Regions from separate parts of the Leifsonia sp. McL0608 genome, predicted to be linked through region 1. Evidence: predicted binding sites of a transcription regulator. Region 1 holds the regulator's gene; the other holds the start of a gene.
The links. Region 1 encodes LexA, which represses DNA repair genes until DNA is damaged. Its sites were predicted from a motif close to TCGAACANNTGTTCGA; they were not measured.
Positions count from the first base shown of each region.

Region 2: a site for LexA is predicted at 3,535-3,550, ahead of AAYO93_RS09590 (DUF6504 family protein). Genes of this name have one in related genera too.

Region 1 is NZ_CP154826.1:2,484,519-2,492,443, reverse strand. Features, by position in the region: gene AAYO93_RS11825 (ABC transporter ATP-binding protein) at 1-292, shown strand, start outside; gene AAYO93_RS11820 (ABC transporter permease) at 289-1,053, shown strand; gene AAYO93_RS11815 (sensor histidine kinase) at 1,055-2,260, shown strand; gene AAYO93_RS11810 (response regulator transcription factor) at 2,257-2,922, shown strand; gene lexA (transcriptional repressor LexA) at 2,952-3,641, opposite strand; gene AAYO93_RS11800 (LysM peptidoglycan-binding domain-containing protein) at 3,921-4,304, shown strand; gene AAYO93_RS11795 (histidinol-phosphate transaminase) at 4,353-5,471, shown strand; gene hisB (imidazoleglycerol-phosphate dehydratase HisB) at 5,468-6,070, shown strand; gene hisH (imidazole glycerol phosphate synthase subunit HisH) at 6,067-6,717, shown strand; gene priA (bifunctional 1-(5-phosphoribosyl)-5-((5-phosphoribosylamino)methylideneamino)imidazole-4-carboxamide isomerase/phosphoribosylanthranilate isomerase PriA) at 6,728-7,474, shown strand; gene AAYO93_RS11775 (SseB family protein) at 7,458-7,925, shown strand, end outside.
Region 2 is NZ_CP154826.1:2,028,226-2,036,150, forward strand. Features, by position in the region: gene AAYO93_RS09570 (DNA polymerase Y family protein) at 1-1,037, opposite strand, end outside; gene AAYO93_RS09575 (hypothetical protein) at 1,039-1,689, opposite strand; gene AAYO93_RS09580 (cold-shock protein) at 1,907-2,110, opposite strand; gene AAYO93_RS09585 (DUF3097 domain-containing protein) at 2,334-3,173, opposite strand; gene AAYO93_RS09590 (DUF6504 family protein) at 3,221-3,511, opposite strand; gene AAYO93_RS09595 (DUF1707 SHOCT-like domain-containing protein) at 3,637-4,107, shown strand; gene AAYO93_RS09600 (VIT1/CCC1 transporter family protein) at 4,120-5,253, opposite strand; gene AAYO93_RS09605 (helix-turn-helix transcriptional regulator) at 5,439-6,437, opposite strand; gene AAYO93_RS09610 (cation diffusion facilitator family transporter) at 6,512-7,516, opposite strand; gene AAYO93_RS09615 (response regulator) at 7,603-7,925, shown strand, end outside.

The DNA.
Region 1 (7,925 bases):
CCGGATCGTCGGCGACGGCCGACCCGACGAGATCCGTCGACGCACAGGGACGACCATGGTGCGCGTCACGGTGCCGGAGCCGGCAGCCGACGGTCAGGACGGGCTGCTCGGCAGCCTGCCCGGGGTCGTCGACGTCGCACGCGCGGGGGGACGATTCGCGATCCGCACCACCGACGCCGACTCGACCGTGCGAGCGCTGGCGGCCTGCAGTCTCGGGTGGAAGTCCCTCGAGGTGAGCCCGCCCAGCCTCGACGAATCCTTTCTCACCCTCACCCAGGAGGCTCAATCATGACCCGCTCCCTTCTCCGGCTGGAGACGCTCCGCATGCTGCGCGACCCCAAATACCTCGCACTGGCCGTCGCCGCGCCGATCGGCTTCTACCTCTTGTTCGCGACGTTGTTCGGCGGCGGTCCGACCCCGCCCGGCGAGCTCCCTGGCACGGTCGAGATCATGGTCGCCATGGCCGCATACGGCGCGATCTGGGCGGTCCTGTCCACGACTGGCCCTCGGATCGCTGAGGAGCGCCAGACCGAATGGCTGCAGCAGCTGCGATCCATGCCGATCTCCGGCGCGACCGTACTCGGGTCGAAAGTCTTCGCGAGCGTCCTGACCGCACTGCCTGCGATCGTGCTGGTCTGCGTGACGGCGGCCGTAGCGAAGGGGGTCTCGCTGTCGATCGGGCAATGGGTCGCCCTGGTCGCCGCCCTGTGGCTCGGAAGCACGACTTTCGCGGCCCTCGGGATCGCCATCGGCTTCCTCGTCGGCTCCGATCTCGCCTACCCGCTCAGCTACGGGCTCTACATGGCGATGTCGGCGCTCGGCGGCTTGTGGGTTCCTCCGGCTGTCCTTCCGTCGGGGATGAGCGACCTGGCGCTGTGGATGCCGACCTACCGGCTCGCGAACCTCGGCTGGGAGATCGCGGGCGGGAGCGTCCCCGATCCCACCACCATCGCCATCCTGGTCGCGTGGACCGCGGCTCTGTCCGGTGTCGCTTTCCTGGCCTACCGTCGCCCACGTCTGCTGCGGCTTCGTCCGCAGCCCCCGATAGGCTGACATGGTGACGAGCCCGGCGGTGGCGACCCGCAGCGGACACCGCATCACCGCGTTCCAGATCGACCTGCTGATCGCGGTGGTGGTGCTCGTGATCGTCGAGGCCGGGATCTACGCCGAACTGGCCTACGCCTCCCCGACGACCTTCCCGGCGATCGAGGCGTTTCCCGCCGGCGCCTACCTGCTCGGCTTCGCCGCGTGCGCGCCGCTGGTCTGGCGGCGCACGCATCCGGTTCTGGTCTCCTTCATCGTGATCGCCGCGGTCGCCGTCTATCATTTCGCCGGCTACCCGGGCGCGTCACCCGCCCTCGTGCTGTTCGCGACGTCATATGCGATCGGCGCCTACGGACGATCGACCTGGCGCTCGATCCTCATGGCGTCCGGTTTCATCGTCGCGTGGATGATCATCCCGTCCCTTCCCCCCGAGCCGGTGCCCTGGCTTTCGTTCGCCATCACCGGTCCTGCCCTCGGAATGGCGGTCATGGTGGTGCTGGGCGCGACGGCCGCGCAGGTTCGACGCAACAACGAGCTGAGCGTGGCCGCCGCCGCGAGCGAGGCGGAGGCGCGGATGCGCGAGGAGCTGACCGACGAACGCCTCGGGATGGCGCGCGAGCTCCACGACGTGCTGGCGCACACCATCTCGGTTATCTCGGTGCAGGCCGGAGTCGCCCTCGACGCGTTCGACGACCATCCGGATGCGGCCCGCACGGCGATGATGAAGGTGCGCGGGCTGTCGCGCCAGGCGATTCCGGAGCTGCGCCGCACTCTCGAACTGCTCCGTCGCGATCCTGCGCCCGGTGCCGAGACCGCTCCGCAGCCCGGACTGGACAGGCTTCCCGACCTCCTGGCGGAACTCGAGGCGTCGGGCCTGACGGTCGAGTCGCGGATCTCCGTCGATGGCGCGGAGATCACACCGTTCGTCGAGCTGACCGCCTTCCGTATCGTCCAAGAGGCCGTCACGAACGTCGTGCGTCACGCAGCGGCGAGCACAGTGTGGGTGACGGTGCGCGCAGACCTCGACACGCGCGCGCTGCTCGTGACGGTGGAGGACAACGGCCGCGGCGCGCCTGCGGGCGGCGACGGCCGCGGGCTCGGGCTGGTCGGGATGCGCGAGCGCGCCCACTCGGTCGGCGGAACGCTCGAAACCGGCACGTCGCGGGCCGGCGGCTTCCTCGTGTCCGCAGTGCTGCCGATCGAGGAGCCGGCGTGATCCGCGTCGTCCTGGCCGACGACCAGGCGCTCATCCGCGAGGGGTTCCGCGCGATCCTCGAGCGTTCCGACGACATCGAGGTCGTCGGAGAGGCCGCGGACGGCATCGAGGCGGTGGAGCTGGCACGCCGGATGCGTCCGGACGTGATCGTGATGGATGTGCGGATGCCGCGCCTCGACGGGATCGCAGCGACGGCCTCTGTGATCGCCGACGCGTCGCTCCCGGGCACGCGGGTTCTGGTGGTCACGACGTACGAGCTGGACGCCACGGTGTTCGAGGCGCTGCGTGCGGGCGCGAGCGGCTTCCTTCTCAAGGACCTGGAACCGGACGACCTCCGGCGGGCAGTGCGAGTGGTCGCCTCAGGCGAGTCCCTGCTCGCGCCGAGTGTCACACGCAGGTTGATCGAGCGCTTCGCCACCCTGCCGCGGCGGGATGCGGCCGTCGACGAGAAGCTCGGGCTCCTGACCGACCGGGAGCGCGAGATCGTCGCGCTGGTCGCGGTGGGTCTCAGCAATGCGGAGATCGGCGAACGCCTGTACATCAGTCCGGCGACGGCGAAGACCCACGTGTCGCGCGCGATGGCGAAGCTGGACGCACGTGATCGGGCGCAGGTCGTGGTCTTCGCCTACGACTCCGGCATCGTGTCCGCGCCGGGGCCCTGACGACGGCTCCTGACGCGGGGCGGTGATGCTCAGACCGCGCGGAGGACCGCCACCACCTTGCCGAGTACCTCGGCGAAGTCGCCGAGGATCGGCTCGAAGTTCGAGTTGCGGGGGAGCAGCCAGGTGTGGCCGTCGCGCTGGCGGAAGACCTTGACCGTGGCCTCGCTGTCGAGCATGGCGGCGACGATGTCACCGTTCTCCGCCGTCTTCTGCTGCCGGACGACCACCCAGTCGCCGTCGCAGATCGCCGCATCGATCATCGACTCGCCGACGACTTTCAGCATGAAGAGGTCTCCGTTGCCGACGAGCTGGCGGGGGAGGGGGAAGACTTCTTCGACCTGCTGGTCGGCCGTGATGGGCACGCCGGCGGCGATGCGTCCGACCAGCGGGACCATCCGGGCGTCGCCGACCGGGGTCTGGTTCTCGTAGTCGAGGCTTTCGGATGCGGTGGAGGGGACGTCGATCAGGATCTCGAGTGCGCGTGGCCGGTTCGGGTCGCGCCTGAGGTAGCCGCTCAGCTCGAGCTGGTTCAGCTGGTGCGTCACGCTCGACAGCGACGAGAGCCCGACGGCGTCGCCGATCTCCCGCATGCTCGGCGGATAGCCGCGCTGGCTGACGGAGCGCGCGATCACGTCGAGGATGGCGAGCTGCTTCTCGCTGAGGTTCTTGCGCCGGCGGGTCCCGCCGCGTTCGCGCCCTGCTCCAGTGTCGTTCGTCACTTCCCCGTCCCTTCGTGACCGCCTCCGCGTCCGTTCCGGGACGTGCTCTGGAACGAATGTCGGTGGTGCCTGGTTGAGTGAACTCCAGACAATCGAAACTGTATCCACGATGCAGCGCTGAAACAAACATGTGTTCGAGTGTGTTGCGATATTCGTCCCATAATCAGTGCCTGTGGAGTGGTTGAAGTTTCAGACATTCGAAGATATATTCGGAACATAGCTTCGCATCCGGCCCTCCCGGCCGAGTGCCGGATGCGAATACTCCCAGGAGGACAGGCCATGACTGCAGCGATTCAGATGCCGACGCATTTCGCCGGTGCGACGTCCCGCCCCGCCGGTGAACCGTCCACGCACCTCCGTCTCACGCGGCGTGGTCGTGCCGTGCTCACGACGCTCGCGGCCGTTCCTTTGGTGGTGGGCGCCTTTCTCTTCGCCGTCAACGGCGGGGGCGCCATCGCGACCGGCTCGAGCACGCACACGCAGTTCGCCTACGTGACGGTTCACTCCGGCCAGTCGCTCTGGAGCATCGCCGAGAAGGTCGCGCCGAGTGCAGATCCGCGCGACGTGATCGCTGACATCGTGTCGCTGAACCAGCTGCAGTCGGCCGTCGTGACACCCGGTCAGCGCATCGCGATTCCGGCGCAGTACAGCACCGGGCAGTGAGAACTGGCACGAGGAGACGCGCAGTCCTGCCGCATTAGCATTGGGTAGGTGACCTCCCTCTCTGATCTGCCTATTCGCGATGACCTGCGGGGAAAGACCCCGTACGGCGCACCACAGAAGACCGTTCCGGTCGCGCTTAACGTGAATGAGAACACGCATCCGATTCCGGATGACGTGGCGGCAGACATCGTGGCCGCGGTCGCCAAAGCGATCCACGGGGTCAACCGCTATCCCGATCGCGAATTCGTCGAGCTGCGCGAAAGCCTGGCCCGGTATCTCGGGCACGGTCTGACCTCTGCGCAGATCTGGGCGGCGAACGGGTCGAACGAGGTCATCCAGCACATCCTGCAGGCCTTCGGTGGACCCGGGCGCACCATGCTCGGCTTCGCGCCGACCTATTCGATGTACTCGATCCTCGCTTCCGGCACGGGAACCCAATGGATCGCGGGCCCCCGGGGCGATGACTTCGAACTCAGCGCCGAGACAGCCGTCGCAGAGATCCGCCGCGTCGACCCCGACATCGTGATCCTGTGCGCCCCGAACAACCCGACCGGCACACCGCTCTCGATCGAGACGATCGCTGCTGTCTATGACGCGGCACGGGGAATCGTCGTGGTCGACGAGGCGTACGCCGAGTTCATGCCTTCGGGGAGCCCCTCCGCCCTCACGCTCCTGCCGGGACGCGAACGCCTGCTCGTCTCGCGCACGATGAGCAAGGCCTTCGCCTTCGCCGGGGCGCGGGTCGGCTACCTCGCCGCGGACTCCGCCGTCACGGACGCCCTCCGACTGGTGCGCCTCCCGTATCACCTGTCCGCGCTCACCCAGGCGGCGGCGATCGCAGCGCTCGCCCACTCCGCCGAGATGCTCGCCATGGTCGGCGAGATCTCCGCGCAGCGCGATCGGCTCGTGACCGAACTCGCGGCGCTCGGGTACCAGCCGCACCGCAGCGGGAGCAACTTCGTCCTCTTCGGCGGTGTGCGCGACCCGCACGCGACCTTCCAGGCGCTCCTGGCCCAGGGAGTCCTCATCCGTGATGTCGGAATCCCCGGCCACCTGCGCGTGACCGCGGGCACCGAGGCCGAGACGACGGCGTTTCTGACGGCGCTCGCCTCACTCGGTCACACAGACGAGGGCGTCACCGCGTCGACACTAAACTCGCAGTCATGACCAATCGCACGGCCACGATCCAGCGGGAGACGAGCGAGTCGAGCATCCAGCTCACCGTCGACCTCGACGGGAAGGGCATCGCCGACGTGCAGTCGTCCGTGCCCTTCTTCGACCACCTGCTGACCGCGTTCGCGAAGCACTCCCTCACCGACCTGACGGTCCGCGCCAGCGGCGACGTCGAGATCGACGTGCACCACACGGTCGAAGACATCGGCATCGTGCTCGGCCAGGCCATCCGTTCCGCGCTCGGCGACAAGTCGGGGATCTCGCGGTTCGGCGACGCCCTCGTGCCGCTCGACGAAGCGCTCGTGCAGGCCGTCGTCGACATCTCCGGCCGTCCGTACCTGGTGCACACCGGTGAGCCTGCAGGCTTCGAATACCACCTCATCGGCGGCCATTTCACCGGTTCCATGGTGCGTCACGTGTTCGAGGCGATCACCTTCAACGCCGCGCTCACGACGCACATCACCGTTCTCGGCGGCCGCGACCCGCACCACATCGCCGAGGCCGAGTTCAAGGCCTTCGCGCGCGCATTCCGCCAGGCGAAAGCGCTCGACCCGCTCGTCTCGGGCATCCCGTCGACGAAGGGCGCGCTGTGACCCGACCGTCGGTCGTCGTCTTCGACTACGGAACGGGCAATGTGCACTCGGCCGCGAAAGCGCTCGAGGCCGCCGGCGCCGATGTCGAACTGACCGGCGATCGTGCGAAGGCGCAGGCCGCTGACGGTCTCGTCGTGCCCGGCGTCGGCGCCTTCAAAGCGGTCGCCGAAGCATTGCGCGCGTCCCACGGCGACGAGATCGTCGACCGTCGGCTCGCCGGGGGACGGCCGGTGCTCGGCATCTGCGTCGGGATGCAGATCCTGTTCGAGCACGGAGTCGAGCGGGGGAACGATTCTCCGGGTCTCGGCGAATGGCCCGGCGAAGTCGACATCCTCGACGCGGACGTCCTGCCGCACATGGGCTGGAACACCGTCGATGCGCCGGCGGACTCGGCACTGTTCGAGGGCATCCGCGACGAGCGCTTCTACTTCGTGCACTCGTATGCGGCGCAGCAGTGGACCCTCGACGTGATGCCGCCCTTCCCGGCGCCACGTGTGACGTGGAGCGAACACGGGTCGCGGTTCATCGCCGCCGTGGAGAACGGCCCGCTGAGCGCGACGCAGTTCCACCCCGAGAAGTCGGGCGCGGCTGGCATCCGTCTTCTCCACAACTGGCTCGGCACTCTGCGCCAGGGCCGTGATTCATGAAAGCTACGAAATGAGCGAATTCAACACCGCACCCCGACTCGTGCTGCTTCCGGCGGTCGATGTGGCCGACGGCAAAGCCGTACGGCTGACCCAGGGCGAGGCGGGTTCGGAGACGAACTACGGCGACCCTGTCGACGCTGCGGCGGACTGGGCCGGCCAGGGTGCGGAGTGGATCCACCTCGTCGACCTCGATGCCGCGTTCGGTCGCGGCAACAACTACGCGCTCCTGAAGAAGGTCATCCGCCAGGTGCGGGGGGTGAACGTCGAGTTGTCGGGCGGCATCCGCGACGACGCCTCGCTCGAGGCGGCACTCGGCATCGGCGCAACCAGGATCAACCTCGGCACGGCGGCGCTCGAGAACCCGGAATGGGCAGCGAACGTCATCGGCCGGTACGGTGAGGCGATCGCTGTCGGGCTCGACGTGCGCGGAACCACCCTTGCGGCGCGCGGCTGGACGCAGGACGGCGGCGACCTCTGGCAGGTGCTCGACCGCCTCGAAGACGCAGGATGCGCGCGCTACGTCGTCACCGATGTCACGAAGGACGGCACGCTCAAGGGACCGAACCTCGACCTTCTGCGCGACGTGATGGAGCGCACTGAGCGTCCGGTCGTGGCGTCCGGCGGAATCTCCAGCCTCGACGACATTGCTGCGCTCCGCGAGCTGGTCCCGAACGGCCTCGAGGGCGCCATCGTCGGCAAGGCGCTCTACGCAGGCGCATTCACACTGCCCGAGGCGCTGGATGTCGCCGGAGACTGACGACCACCGCCATCTCGCCGACTCGGCGGGGCAGCCGTGGGCGGGCCGCCAGTTCGATCCGAGCACCTTCGGTGGGGATGACGGTTCGGCTCCGCCTGAGCTCATCCAGTCGATCGAGCGCTTCCGATCGGGAGAAGCGACAGCGGATGTGGTGGTCGACGCCGTGCGCCACGTGCGTCTGCTCATCCCGCTCGTCGCCCAGCTCGGTGAAACGGGTGTGACGGAAGCCGGGCACCTGGTGGACAAATCGCAGGAGCTCGCCATCGTGACCGTGGAAGGGCCGGACGGCAGGACGGTACTGCCCGTGTTCTCGTCGGTGCAGGCGATGCAGCGCTGGAATCCGAAGGCCAGGCCGGTACCGGCCGACGGAGCTCGTGTCGCATTGGCGGCGGCAGGTGAGCAGACAGATCTCGTCGTGCTCGATCCTCTGTCCGACACGGAGTTCGTCTTC
Region 2 (7,925 bases), 460 kb from region 1:
TGATGGCCGATGTCGTCGACACTTTCCGGCGTCACCCGCACCTGGACGATCGGCGATCCCAGCCCACTGTCGATCGCTCCGCTTCCCTGCAGTTGCCAGCGCACCCGGTCGACCACATCCGTCACGCTGAACAGGCGTGGGTGCAGCCAGGTGCGTTCGCTGACCTGGCCGGACTCCGAAGTCACTTCGATGCGGATGGATGTGCACACCAGTCCCGCTTTCGTGAGTCCAGCGATGAAGGTGTCGGCCGTCGCCCGGAAGGCGAACGTGACCTGGTCGATGCGGTCGAGGGGCGGTTCGAATTCGATTGTGCGGTCCAGTTGTTTCGGGGGAGTGCGCGGTACGACTCCAGCACTGTCGAGTCCGCTCGCCAGCAGGTGGCTGCGGGCACCCAGTTCGCCGAACCGTTCGCGCACATCGGTGGTGTCGAGCGCAGCCAGGTCACCCAGGGTGTGGATGCCGAGTCGCCGGAACAGCGCTGTCAGCTCCGCCTGGGGGAGCAGGGAGACCGGAAGCAATGCCAGGAAGTCCGGCGACTGTCCGGCCGGGATGATGCGGATGGCGTCACGCCCGGTGCTCCTGGCCGCCTGCTCAGCAGCGAACGGCCCGTCGGCGATGCCTACCCTGGCACCGGCGATGTCGAATCTCTCGAGGCAGCGAAGGATTTCAGCCGCCGCGAGTTGCTCACTGCCGTAGTAGCGGCTGGGACCCCTGGCACGGAGCACGCATGTTCCCGGACGGACCAGCTGAACGCCGGGCATGATCTCTTCGATCGCGGCAAGGACGGGTTCGAAGGCGCGTGCGTCGAGGACGGGATCGTAGGGGAACACCTGCAGTTGCGTGCATCTCGCCTGTGCTTCCCGGACGCGGAGACCACGTTTGACCCCTTCCGCCCGCGCAGCCGGCGAGCAGGCGAAGACGAGGTTGCGTTCCACGAGGGCGACAGGGATGTCGTCTGCAAGTTGCTGAGCATGCATCGTCGCGATGACCGGCCAATCCGGGCACCACAACACGATCGCCCTTGTCACGGCCGGCATGTCAGCCCACCGCTTCGAGCGTCACTGCCGTCAGCACCGGTGCGCGTGGCTGCACTCGCGTTTCGGCTTCGGTGGATCGGAAATGCTCACCCGGATCGGGCAACCAGAGCCGTGCACTGCGTGAAGCTCCCATACCACCGCGGGCCGTCGCCGTGACGGTGACCTGACGGGATGAGAGGTAGCCGTTGCCTGAGCCGAGCCCGTGCCATCCGCTGTTCGTGATACTGAGCTTCGCCTCAGCCTGAGGCCAGTCACCGACCACGATCAGGGTTGCCTCGCGCTGCCGCAGGCGTGCGCTCAGGCGAGCGATGTCACCGTCTTTGGCTCGCTCGGGAGGCGCAACGACCACTACTGTCAGCACATCGACCACGGCGGCCGTGACCGTGAGCCACTGATCGCCGGGGTGCGGGACGAGCACCAGCCTTTCGAGGTCGATGCCGAAACGACCGGCAGCTTCTGCACCGAAATCGGGCATTCCGACGACACCGCACCACGCGCCGGCTGCCGATGGACCCGCCAGCAGCGCCATCAGAAGCGTCGTGGAACCCTGCACCGAATACGCTGCCCCCGCACGCAGAGCCCCACCGGGGAGAAGACCTGCGATAGCAGGGTGGGTCTGAAGGTTTCTGGTCTCGAGTTTCGTTGCCTGCATCTGCCGGATTCGGGCCTGCAGATCACTCACCTGGGCGAGATCCGGCCCCGGTTCGGTGAGAGTAGCGGCAGATGAGGACACTCTTCAATTTTCGAACATATGTTCGAAGAACGCAAATGGTTTGCCGCTTTTGTGAGCAGGAATCAAGCGCGACACAAAAAAGAGAGCCGGGTCCGAAGACCCGGCTCTCAAGAGTTCAGAGACTCACTCACTGAGCTCAGATGGGGCGGATGTTCTCCGCCTGCAGACCCTTGGGGCCCTGCGTCACCTCGAACTCAACCTTCTGGTTCTCGTCGAGCGAGCGGTAGCCCGAGCTCGCGATTGCGGAGTAGTGCGCGAAAACATCGGCGCTTCCGTCATCGGGAGCAATGAAACCAAAGCCCTTTTCTGCGTTGAACCACTTGACCGTACCTGTTGCCATGACAAACTCCTCCAGGAGCGTTAATTGACCTCGAACGTCGAGGCCCTGGGTCGCGTGTTGTAAGCCTGCTCCTGAAAGGATCGCAACGTTCCGGGGGTCCGGTACGCAACCGCTCCATACATGCAAAACACAACGACTTACCCTAAGCCTACTCACAGGTTGCTGCTAATCCACCCTACGAGCACGTTTTGGCCTGTCCGCCGTTGCCAAATCGTTAGGAGCGTCACTGCTCGGTGACGAAGTCGATGAGCTGTTCGACGCGTCCGAGGAGCTCCGGTTCGAGGTCGGCAAACGACCTCACAGTGCCGAGGATGCGCTTCCAGGCGCGTGCGACATCCGCCTGGTCCGCGTGCGGCCAGCCGAGCGCATCGCAGATGCCGTGCTTCCATTCCACGGAGCGGGGGATGACCGGCCACGCCTCCAATCCGAGCCGTTCGGGCTTCACCGACTGCCACACATCCACATAGGGGTGTCCGACGACGAGCACGCTCTTCCCGTACGGGCCGCACGCGACCTGCTCCGCGATCCTGCTCTCCTTCGAGCCGGGGACGAGGTGGTCGACGAGCACTCCGATCCGACGCCCGGCGTCCGGCGCGAATTCGCCCACGATCTCGTCGAGGTGGTCGACGCCTTCGAGGTATTCGACGACGACCCCTTCGACCCGAAGGTCGTCGCCCCATACTTTCTCGACGAGTTCGGCGTCGTGCCGGCCTTCGACGAAGATGCGGCTTGCCCGCGCGACGCGCGCCGGAGCGCCGGCGACGCTGAACGATCCGGATGCTGTCCGCGCCCGCCTTCCCGCATCGGTCGCACGAGGGACGATCAGCGAGACGGGCTCGCCGTCGATGAGGAAGGAACCTCCGAGCGGGAATACCCGTTTTTTGCCGAAGTAGTCCTCGAGTTCGACGGTCGAACGCTCGATGCGCGTGACCGCACCGCAGAATCCGCTCGCGGCGTCTTCGACGACGAGGTCGCGCACGGCTTCGACCTCAGGCACTGGCTTCTGTCCGGCGGTCTTCCACCCCGATGCGAGTACGTCGGAGCCGTAGCGGTCGTAGGTCACCCGGCGAGCGTAGTTCGAGCTGTCATCGCGCTCGCGGAGGCACGCGGTCAGTCGAAGATCCGCACCAGGTTCCAGCTGAAGTCGGTGTCGTCGTGACGCACATCGAAGACGTGCGCCTCGCCCCGATCGCTCGTCGCCTGGAACCGCCAGCCGCCGATCCGCCGCGGGACGCTGCCGACGCCGTATTCGTGGGGTTCGAACGGCCGCCACCATTCGCACGTGTCGGCCCAGACCGTCGGGGTGTCGGTGACGCGGTACGGCGTCGACCGCCATACGAGCCGGATGGGCACACCGTCATCCGTCGTCCACACCGTGACGGCCTCGTCGATCTCCGCCATGCCCATTCACCTCGCTCAGGAATTCGAACATATGTTCGATTGCTCGAGTGTACGTCGCCGGACCCTCACAGGGAAAGTCCTGTTCGACCGTTCCGGCGTGTCGGCGGCGGGTCCACAATGAGACCATGAGCGACTTCACCGATCCGTCGGAATCCAGGATCCGCCTGAGCAACACCGAGCGCGATCAGGCTGTCGCGGCCCTCGAAGCACACGCGAGGGATGGGCGTCTCACCGACGCCGAGCTGGCGACTCGGAGCGCAGCCGCACGCGCCGCGGTCACCAGGGGCGACCTGGGCCCGCTCTTCGCCGACCTTCCCGGTGCCCTGCCTGGGTCGAACGCGACGGGGACGTTCGCCCCGGCCGATGACGCCTCCCGCGATCGCACCTGGGATCGCGATGAGCCCCCGAGGCGGCGGCGTTACGTCTGGACTGCGATCGTCCCGTTCATCGCGCTGATCCTGTTCTTCCTCACGGGCCTGATCTGGGGTTTCGCCTTCAGCTGGCTGTGGTTCCTACTGATCCCGGTGGTCGGGATCATCGAGTACTCCTCCGACGGCGGCCAGGGCCGGGACCGCAACAGGAATCGCGACCGCTGACCTGGCCTCCGGTCAGCCGAGCGTCGTGCCGAACAGCAGGCCGAGGATATAGGTTGCGGCAGCCGCGCCGTACCCGATCCCGAGCTGTCGCAGTGCCCGCCGGAGGGGCGGCCCGCCGGAGAGAAGGCCGACGATGGCCCCGGTCGCGAGCAATACGATTCCGACGAGCACGGCTGCGACGATCACCGCGGTCGTTCCCTGGAGCCCGAAGAGGTAGGGGAGCACCGGAATGAGGGCGCCGGACGCGAAGAAGCAGAAGCTCGAGATCGCGGCACCCCAGGCCGTCCCGACCGCTTCGTGCTCGTCGACGTCTCCGTCGGATGCGGCGCCGGACACCACGGAGCTGCCCGCGTCCGGGTCGACGGTGAAGTCGCGAAGCACTTCCGTCGCATGGGCGGCGGCTTCGTCGGCGCTCATCCCGCGCGCGCGGTAGACGAGAGTGAGCTCGTTCGCGTCGACGTCGAGGTCTGGCAGTGCGGTGCGGGCCTGCGGATTCGGCGTGGATGCGTCGAGCAGCTCGCGCTGGGAACGCACCGACACGTATTCGCCCGCCCCCATCGACAGCGCTCCGGCGAGGAGCCCGGACAGGCCGGTCAGCAGGACGACGTGGGCGGGGAGCCCGCTGGCGCTGATTCCGAGGATGAGCGCCAGGTTGCTGACGAGTCCGTCGTTCGCACCGAACACGGCAGCCCGGAAAGTGCCTGACAGACGGTTGCGACCGCGAGCGGCCAGCGCGCGTACGACCTCCTCGTGGATCTGTTCGTCCGCTGCCATCGAGGGGGTCGCATCCGAGTCGGACGCGTACGGCGAGCGCGCTTCGGCGCGCTGGGCGAGCGCGAGCACGAACACCGAACCGAATCGCCGGGCCAGTACTCCGAGCGTCCGCGTGCGGAGGTCACCCTTCAGCGGTTTGCCGGCCCGGTCGCCGAGCAGTTCGAGCCAGTGCGCCTCGTGGCGGCCTTCCGCGTCGGCGAGCGCGAGCAGGATGTCCCGCTCTTCGCCTGTGCGTCGACCGGCGAGGTCCCGGTAGACGGCGGCCTCGGCGCGCTCGTCGGCGAGGTACTGGCGCCAGCGTTTGATGTCGGCGGCACTCGGCTCCCGCGGGGGAGCGGCGGAGGGGTTCGCCGGGCTGGATGGTGCGTTCATTTCCGTTCCTTCGGTCTCGACCGAAGCACGGTGGGTCCGACGCTTCGGCCATGGCAAGCAGACGCGTTCGCGTCGAATGATTGTTCTGTGGCCGAAGGTCTCGTTCGCCCGCGGTGCGGGTGGTGTACCGGGCTGTCACAGCCAGTATGTCGACACACCGCCGCCGGATCGTGAACCGACGGGAACTACTCCCCTTCTCGACACAGTCTATCGGATGGGGGCGCGGCTCCTCCGGCAGCCCTCACGAACCGGTCGCCCCACGACTGCACGCGCTCAGCGAACGCCGGTGGGGACAGGACGGTGAAGTCGGCATCGACGACGCCGAGCGCGAACAGGGCCCAGTCGGAGCCATCCGATGTCATCTGCGAGCGGGTGGTGTTCGCGTCGACGGCCTCGGATCGCACCCACTGGCCGATCGTGGCGTCGACGTGTGCGATCGGTGCATGGATCAGCACGTCGATCTCCACCGGTTCCGGCGCGAGGCTGCCGAGCGAGTTGCGAACGAAGGATGCCGCGTCGTCTGCGGGCAGGGCCCGCGGACGAAAATGCGCTCCGGTCGGTCGCGGCTCGCTGAGCCGGTCGAGCCGGAAGCTGCGCCAGTCGAACCGGGTGAGATCGTAGGCGACGAGATACCAGCGTCGTCCGACCGAGACGAGCCGAAGCGGCTCCACCCGACGCCGGCTGGTCTGTCCGTCACGGGCGACGTAATCGAATTCGAGGCGTTCCTCGTCGCGGCAGGTCTGGGCGACGGTGGTGAGCACATCGTGGTCGACGGAGGGGCCGGGGCGCATTGTGCCGACCACGGTGGCGGACCGGAGCGCATCCACTCTCCGGCGGAGCCGGGGCGGCATCACCTGCACGACTTTCGTGAGAGCTCGGACCGAGGCGTCTTCGATCCCGGCGATGCCTCCCTGCGCGGCGGTGCGGAGGCCCACGGCGAGCGCGACAGCCTCTTCGTCGTCGACCACGAGTGGCGGGAGGGACGCTCCGGCAGCGAGCTGGTATCCGCCGTCGACTCCGCGGGTCGCGTCGACGGGGTAGCCGAGGTCGCGCAGCCGATCGACGTCGCGTCGAAGGGTGCGTACCGAGACCTCGAGCCGGTCGGCGAGTTCGGCTCCCGGCCAGTAGCGATGGGTCTGCAGCAGCGAGAGGAGCTGCAGCGTGCGCGAACCGGTGGTGGCCATGAGTCCAGTCTGAAGTCGATTGCGGTCAGGAACTGTCCGGTATCGATTCTAAGCCGGTCACACCGGTCAGGCGGTCAGTGGATCACCGTGCTGACGGTGCCGAGTCCACCGTCGCTGGGCTTCGCCTCGAGCGGCGTGGCACCCGGGCGCGAGAGCGTCAGGACCGCTCTCGTGATGTACGGGCTGCGCTCGAGGTCGCATTCGATGGCGACGATTTCGCCTGCAATATCCGATTCGGGATCGTCGCCCGCGAGGTCGACGGCGGCGACCAGGTTGAACTGCTCGGGGCCGACGAACTCCAGGTGAAGGTAGGTCACCTTGTCGATCTCTTCGCGTTCGAGCAGAACGGCGAGAACGGTGTCCGTGATCGCATCCGACGCCGGCTCGCCGATGAGGAAGCGCCGGTTGCGGTCGATCAGGATGATCGCCACGACTCCGAGCAGGACCCCGACCAGGATGGAGCCGATCGCGTCGTAGACGGCGTCGCCGGTCAGCTGGTGGGTGAGCACACCGGCGAAGGCGATAACGAGACCGATGAGGGCCGCAGCGTCCTCGGCGAACACGGCTCGGAGTGTGGTGTTGGAGGTGACCAGCACATGCTCGAGCGTGCCCGCTCCGCGCGCATCCGCCATCCGCCGGGCCTGCAGGTACGACTGCGCGAACGAGATTCCTTCGAAGACGAACGAGATCGCCAGTACGACGTATGCGACGACGAAGTTGCTTCCCGGACGGGTGCTCGTGAGCTCGGCGATTCCGTGCATGATCGAGAAGACAGCGCCGGCCGTGAAGAGGCCGAATGCCGCGATCAGGGACCACACGTACGCCTCGCGGCCGTAGCCGACCGGATGCGCCGGGTTCCGCGGTCGCGCCGACCTCCGCTCCGCCATCAGCAGGAAGATCTCGTTGCCCGCATCCGCCCACGAGTGCGCCGATTCGGCCACCATCGACGCTGAACCCGTCACGATGGCCGCGATGGTCTTCGCGATGGCCACCACGCAGTTCGCGCCGAACGCGATGATCACCGTTCGGAGGCTTCCCGCGCGTCGCCGCTTCGGATCCTGCTCGGACTCTTCGCTCATGCCGCACACAGTAGACCGGGGAACCGGACCGTGCGACTCGCCCGGGCCGCGCGAAGCTTCCGACTGTCACCTACTAACCTGAGGACATGTCAGCTGTCTGGGTACGCACGGCGCTCGTGGTCGAGGATCACGCGTTGATGCGCGCCCTTGTCTCTGATGCACTCAGCCACGCGGGCTTCGAGGTGCACGCGCGTTCGTCGGCTGCTGCGGCGATCGCCGACTTCGACACGATCGACCCCGACGTCCTGATCACGGATGTGGACCTGGGGGAACGCCCGAACGGGTTCGAGCTCGCAACGATCCTCCACGCCAGGGCGCCGCACACCGCCGTCGTCTTCCTGACCAACTACCCCAGATCGGCAGCGTCGTCGGGGCCCGGCGTCATTCCGGGCGCATCCTTCGTCAACAA